DNA from 2 places in the Erwinia sorbitola genome. Region 2 is predicted to be linked to the other one. Evidence: predicted binding sites of a transcription regulator. Region 2 holds the regulator's gene; the other holds the start of a gene.
What was found. Region 2 encodes ArgR, which controls arginine synthesis, uptake and breakdown. Its sites were predicted from a motif close to ANTGAATAAAAATACANT; they were not measured.
Positions count from the first base shown of each region.

Region 1 (3,425 bases), 690 kb from region 2:
GAACCAGCGACCATCGTAAACCACGTAGGACATTTCCAGACCCAGCTGCTCACGCCATTTGAAGCTATCGCGATCCAGCACCAGTTGCTCAACGGCACGCAGCGCATTCACCATGATGGTGCCGCCAGGGGTTTCATAGCAGCCACGGGACTTGATACCGACCAGACGGTTTTCCACGATGTCGATACGGCCAACGCCGTGACGGGCACCGATAGCATTCAGTTTGTCCAGGCAGCCAAACGGGCTTAACGCTTCGCCATTGACGGCAACAACGCGGCCTTTCTCAACGGAAACGGTCACCTGCTCAGGCTGATCTGGTGCTTCCAGCGGATCAACGGTCCACACCCAGCAATCTTTGTTCGGTGCGTTCCACGGGCTTTCCAGCACGCCGCCTTCGGTGGAGATATGCCATGCATTTTCATCACGGCTGTAAATTTTTTCCAGCGACGCAGTAGTCGGGATATTACGTTCTTTCAGGTAATCCAGCAGAGCTTCACGGGAACGCAGGTTCCACTCACGCCATGGCGCAACCACTTTCAACTGTGGTGCCAGCGCGGTGTAGGTGGTTTCGAAACGCACCTGGTCATTACCTTTACCGGTCGCGCCGTGGCACAGCGCATCTGCGCCCACTTTAAGGGCCAGTTCAACCTGAGCTTTTGCGATAATCGGGCGCGCCATAGACGTTCCCAGCAGATAGGTGCCTTCATACAGGGCACCGGTTTGCAGCACCGGATAAACGTACTCGCTGATGAACTCTTCACGCAGATCCACCACATGACACTCTGACGCACCAGATTGCAGCGCTTTCTGCTCAACGCCTTCCAGATCGCCGCGCTCCTGGCCGATGTCCGCCACGAATGCCACGACTTCACAGCCGCCGTAGTTCTCTTTCAGCCATGGAATGATGGCCGAAGTATCCAGACCGCCGGAGTAAGCCAGTACGATTTTTTTGATGCTCTTATCTTGCATTGTCTTTTCCTTGAACTTCCCTTCATCTTCCGGGAAAGGTTTATAGTTAAGCGAGGATACGGGTGCCAATGGACACGCCGTTAAACAGGGCTGGCAGCTGTTCCGCATGGCGCCAGCTGGCAATATCAACCGGACGGCCCAGAGTACGGGCAGCGTCCAGTGCAGCGTTTACTTTAACGATCATACCGTCGGTGATCACACCGTCAGCGATCAGCTGTTCTGCTTTTTCTGCCGTCATTTCAGCGATACGCTGCTTATTAGCGTCAAGAATACCGCTAACGTCAGAGAGCAGAATCAGATCTGCGCCCAGAGTAGCTGCCAGTGCCGTCGCTGCCTGATCGGCATTCACGTTCATCAGCAGGCCATCCTGAGTAATACCAATTGAGCTGACTACCGGCAGATAACCCGCCTCCAGCAGCGTGGAGATCAGCCGTGGAGAGCCTGGCGTTGCCAGACCAACGTGGCCAAGCTCATCATCAAACTGCGCCACATTGACGCTGCCGCCGTCACCAAGACAGAGGCCCACAGCATCAATGCCATGTTTTTTCGACCAGGCCAGCAGGGTTTTGTTCGCCGTACCAGCCAGCGCACCGGTAATAATGTCAATCTGATCGGCTGGGGTCACACGCAGGCCGTTTTTCTTCTTCACCGGCAGCGCTAATTTAGTCATCAGCTCATCGACCAGGCAGCCACCACCGTGAACAATCAGCAGCGGACGTTGATGAGCAGCACGATAGGCCACCAGGGCGTCAAACAGCCGCTCCAGCGCTTCTTCGCTGTCCAGCAACACACCACCTAACTTGATAATTAACGGATTCGTCATGAAAGTCACTCGCTCACTATGAGTCATTGCGCTTCAGGGCTGCCAAAACGCCTGTTGAACTGCTACCGTGGAAGACAAAATTATCGGTTTCCATCCGGTCGTCGTTAATGTATTTTTATTCACTATTAATGCATGAATATTGATACTATCCTAACCCAAGGACTGTCAACAGTGAAGACAAAATTACCCCCTTTTATTGAGATTTACCGCCAGTTGATTGCAACGCCATCAATCAGTGCAACCGACAGTGCGCTCGATCAGAGCAATGAAACTTTAATCAATTTACTCGCTGGCTGGTTCCGCGATATCGGCTTCACGGTGGAAGTGCAGCCAGTGCCTGGTACGCGCAATAAATTCAATATGCTGGCGAAGAGCGGTAACGGTGCCGGAGGCCTTCTGCTGGCGGGTCATACTGATACCGTTCCTTTCGATGATGGCCGCTGGACGCGTGATCCCTTTACCCTGACCGAACACGATAACAAGCTATACGGGCTGGGAACGGCTGATATGAAAGGCTTCTTCGCTTTCATTTTAGATACTTTGCGTGATATTGACGTGTCAGCGTTGAAAAAACCGCTCTACATCCTGGCTACCGCTGACGAAGAAACCACTATGGCGGGTGCGAAGTTCTTCTCTGAAACGACCAGCCTGCGCCCGGACTGTGCCATTATCGGCGAGCCAACATCACTGAAACCTGTACGCGCCCATAAAGGCCATATTTCCAATGTCATCCGCATTCAGGGCCAGTCCGGCCACTCCAGCGATCCGGGGCGAGGCGTTAACGCCATTGAACTGATGCATGAGTCGATTACCCAGCTAATGGAGCTGCGCAACACGCTGAAAACGCGCTATCACCACGACGGCTTTGCGATCCCCTACCCTACAATGAACTTCGGCCATATTAACGGCGGTGATGCTGCTAACCGCATCTGCGCCTGCTGTGAACTGCATATGGATATACGCCCACTGCCGGGTCTGACGTTAAGCGATCTCGACGGGCTGCTGAATGAAGCGCTGGCTCCGGTAAGCGCACGCTGGCCTGGCCGACTAACCGTAGGCGAATTGCATCCGCCGATCCCTGGCTACGAGTGCCCGCGTGAACATCAGCTGGTGCAAGTGGTAGAGAAACTGCTGGGAACAGAAACGGAAGTGGTCAACTACTGCACCGAGGCACCATTTATTCAGGAAATCTGCCCGACGCTGGTTTTAGGCCCGGGATCAATCGATCAGGCGCACCAGCCGGATGAATTTATCGACACGGCATTTATCAAGCCAACCAGAGAGCTGATCGCCCAGGTGGTGCACCATTTTTGCCATCACTAAGTGAAAAGAAGAGGTAATAGGCAGTGAAAACAGCCGATTATCTCTGATTTCGATTATTCGGGATGATAAGAATAACTTATCTCACTCCGGGGTTGTTAAATTTCATAAATTCCCGCCACTTAGCGCCACGATGCGGGAAATTTAAGTCAATTGACGAATGGTTGTTAACGTGGCTAGATAAAAGGCTGAGTTATGCCCACAAGGGTTATTTATAGCCAAAAATAGTTGGAGTTGCAGCAGGGCGGCAAAAGAACGAGTTCCGATGAGCTTGCATAAGTAAGTGATTCGAGTGAGTGAGAGCAGTCAACGT
Region 1 covers NZ_CP046509.1:4,489,020-4,492,444, forward strand. Annotated here, with positions in the region: gene GN242_RS20360 (argininosuccinate synthase) at 1-969, opposite strand, end outside; gene argB (acetylglutamate kinase) at 1,016-1,792, opposite strand; gene argE (acetylornithine deacetylase) at 1,964-3,115, shown strand.
Region 1: a site for ArgR is predicted at 1,899-1,916, ahead of argE (acetylornithine deacetylase). Genes of this name have one in related genera too.

Region 2 (3,425 bases):
ATAACTGCTGACGGATATCCGACGGTGTACCCGCCACGCCACTCAACGTAATTGTCCCCGCAGATTGCAAATTCTCAGCCTGTTGGCTATTCACCAGCTGCGCAGCAGATGCGCCGAAGCTGATAGCAGAGAACAGGCTCAATGCAGCGATGGTTGTTGTAATTTTCATATTTAATCTCCTCATTGTGACAAACAACCTGCGGATGGAACATCATGACCGCAGTCATGTCACTGGGGGGCGCATTAGCACCCGGTGCGCTATTTTATTTATACAGTTCAGCAGTTGCGTGGTAGTTACCGTCATTACGCGCTTCAATTACGCGGTAAGAGGTAGCGCCCTGCTGATCGGCCTTATCTGACAGCGCCTGACGGATATCCGTTGGCGTACCGTCGATGCCGCTGACGCTCACAGTCCCGACAGACTGCAGGTTCTGGCTGGCGACTTGCTGATTAGTGACCAGGTTAGCAGCGCTGGCACCGAAAGAGAGAGCAGAGGCAAGTGTTAATGCAGCGATAGTAAATGTGGTTTTCATGATGATGACTCCAGAAATAGGGTTGCACGGTAACCGAAAGGGCTTAAAAAGCGTTTGTTATACTTGGGGTTACCGGATTTCATTAATTAATTAACTAATAAATTAACGTAGATGTTAAATGCTGACTTATTTGTACAGCTCGGCTGTCGCGTGCCAGTTACCGTTCTCATAATCTTCGATAACGCGGTAAGCACTGGCACCTTTCTCGGTTGCTTTATTATTCAGTGCCTGATGGATATCCATAGGCGAACCGGTAATGCCACTGACGCTGATCACGCCGATAGATTGCAGATCCTTCGCCTGATCGCTATTAATGGATTCAGCGGCAAAAGAGCCAAATGACAGCGCAGATAACACGCTTAATGCAGCAATAGTAGTTTTAACGTTCATGATATTTTCCTCGTCAACTGTTTTTATCTTTTTAGTTACTGTGATTTGCATCACGAAAACAAGTATAGATCTAATAACGTAAAATATTAATAGCATGCTAATAATTTTTCATCGAAGGTTTTCGGGGTTTTTCAGATTTTTAATAACCAACCGTTATAAAAAGCGCTTATGTTTTAACCTTTACCTGTTAAATGCTTGTAAAAACATCATGCTGTGTGAAATTAGCGATTTGTGCGCTTATTAGTGGTCGATCACATTGTTGAAAGAAATCTTAATGGCGATAGGCGCGCGCTTACAGGCTAAAAGGTAGTGGAATATACTGAGGTGAGTTCTTTTACCAGAAGAATAAAAAAAAGGGCCGATAGCGTTCGGCCCTGAGAGAAATGCATAAATAGTGAGTGTTGCCGGGCAGTTAATTCCTGAAGTGGCTTATAACTCTTGTTCAAACAGTACCAGAACTGCATCGTAGAGCTGCTTCACTGTAAAGGCACGCGCAGGGGTAATAAAGATGGTGTCATCACCGGCGATAGTCCCGAGAATGCCTTCTGCTTTCCCGAGGGAGTCGAGCAGGCGCGCGATCAGCTGCGCTGCACCCGGACTGGTGTGAATCACTACCAGCGCGTCGTTGAAGTCGATATCCAGTACCAGATTTTTCAGCGGGCTGGTGGTGGTAGGCACGCCAAGTTCTGCGGGCAGGCAATACACCATTTCCATTTTCGCATTGCGCGTGCGCACGGCGCCAAACTTCGTCAGCATACGGGAAACTTTCGACTGATTAATGTTTTCGAAACCTTCCTCCTGAAGTGCACTGACTATTTCGCCCTGCGAGCTGAATTTTTCTTCCTTGAGTAAGGCCTTGAAAGCCTTGATCAGATCTTCTTGTTTCGATGGGTTACGCATAGGTTACCGATAAAAGGAGGTTATTAAGGGATACCCTCAGCGGGTTATTACATTATTATGCAATTAAATGAATGTTTATGCAAATAAGAAATGGATTCTCGGGCTATCCCTGGCCGTCTGGAGGTGCATTTTAACAAATTTTGGCGCTAAAAAAAAATTTGCTGACGCCTGCTGAAATGCGCACTATGTGAACAGTTTGTTATAATCTTGAGGTTGTTCCAGTTACCTTTAAGGGTGTAATGTAACGCCAAATCACGGTGTAACTGCTCTATTGATTTCACGGCAAACGTCATGTTCAAAAAATAATAAGGAGTTTAGGATGAAAGTTGCAGTCCTCGGTGCAGCAGGTGGTATTGGCCAGGCTCTGGCCCTCCTGCTTAAAACTCAGCTTCCGGCAGGTTCAGAACTCTCCCTCTATGATATCGCCCCGGTCACGCCCGGTGTAGCGGTTGATTTAAGCCATATCCCTACCGCAGTTAAAATCGAAGGTTTCAGTGGTGAAGATGCTACTCCGGCGCTAAAAGGTGCTGATGTGGTGCTAATCTCTGCGGGTGTGGCGCGTAAACCCGGCATGGATCGTTCAGATCTTTTCAACGTAAATGCCGGAATTGTGCGTAATCTGATTGAACAGGTCGCTTCGACCAGTCCAAAAGCGCTCATTGCAATCATTACTAACCCGGTAAATACCACCGTGGCGATTGCTGCTGAAGTGCTGAAAAAAGCAGGCGTTTACGACAAAAACAGACTGTTCGGCGTGACCACGCTGGATATTATCCGTGCCAATACCTTTGTTGCTGCGCTGAAGGGCAAACAGCCACAGGAATTGAACGTGCCAGTGGTGGGTGGACATTCAGGCGTAACCATTCTGCCGTTGTTGTCACAGATTCCGGGCGTACAGTTTACCGAGCAGGAAGCTGCCGATCTGACTAAACGTATTCAGAATGCCGGTACTGAAGTTGTCGAAGCGAAAGCAGGTGGCGGATCGGCGACTCTGTCAATGGGGCAGGCGGGTGCACTGTTTGGTCTGTCGCTGGTGCGTGCGTTGAACGGTGAAAGCAATATTGTTGAATGTGCCTATGTTGAAGGGGATGGCGAGCACGCTCGTTTCTTCTCGCAGCCGCTGTTGCTGGGTAAAAATGGTATTGTTGAGCGTCGTCCGATCGGCACCCTGAGCGCGTTTGAACAGCGGTCGCTGGAAGGCATGCTGGACACACTGAAGAAAGATATTGTACTGGGCGAAGAGTTCGTTAAGTAAATCCTCTTCTTAAAGGTACTTTCGCTGCGTTGCCTGCTGGCAATCACCCCGGTCTCTTACCAGAGTAAGCTCCCGGGGATGCCCATTACCACATTCAGGTAGTGGGTCGATTCAGTGTTGATTCTCGCTCGTATGACGCAGCGCCTTTCTGGCCCGATTACTGCCCTTGATTATCTTCAGGGTACTCTTGTACGGTTACCGGCAGTGTAATCTTTTTGCCATCGCGGCTGATCTCTACGTTAATGACTGTTCCCGGCCGGATTTCCGCTACCTGATCCATGGTTTCCAGTGGAGAAGCAGCCTGAACGTTATTAACCCGGGTAATAGTATCGTTAACCTGAATACCG
Region 2 covers NZ_CP046509.1:474,673-478,097, forward strand. Annotated here, with positions in the region: gene yhcN (peroxide/acid stress response protein YhcN) at 1-169, opposite strand, end outside; gene yhcN (peroxide/acid stress response protein YhcN) at 264-533, opposite strand; gene yhcN (peroxide/acid stress response protein YhcN) at 660-923, opposite strand; gene argR (transcriptional regulator ArgR) at 1,353-1,823, opposite strand; gene mdh (malate dehydrogenase) at 2,143-3,078, shown strand; gene degS (outer membrane-stress sensor serine endopeptidase DegS) at 3,236-3,425, opposite strand, start outside.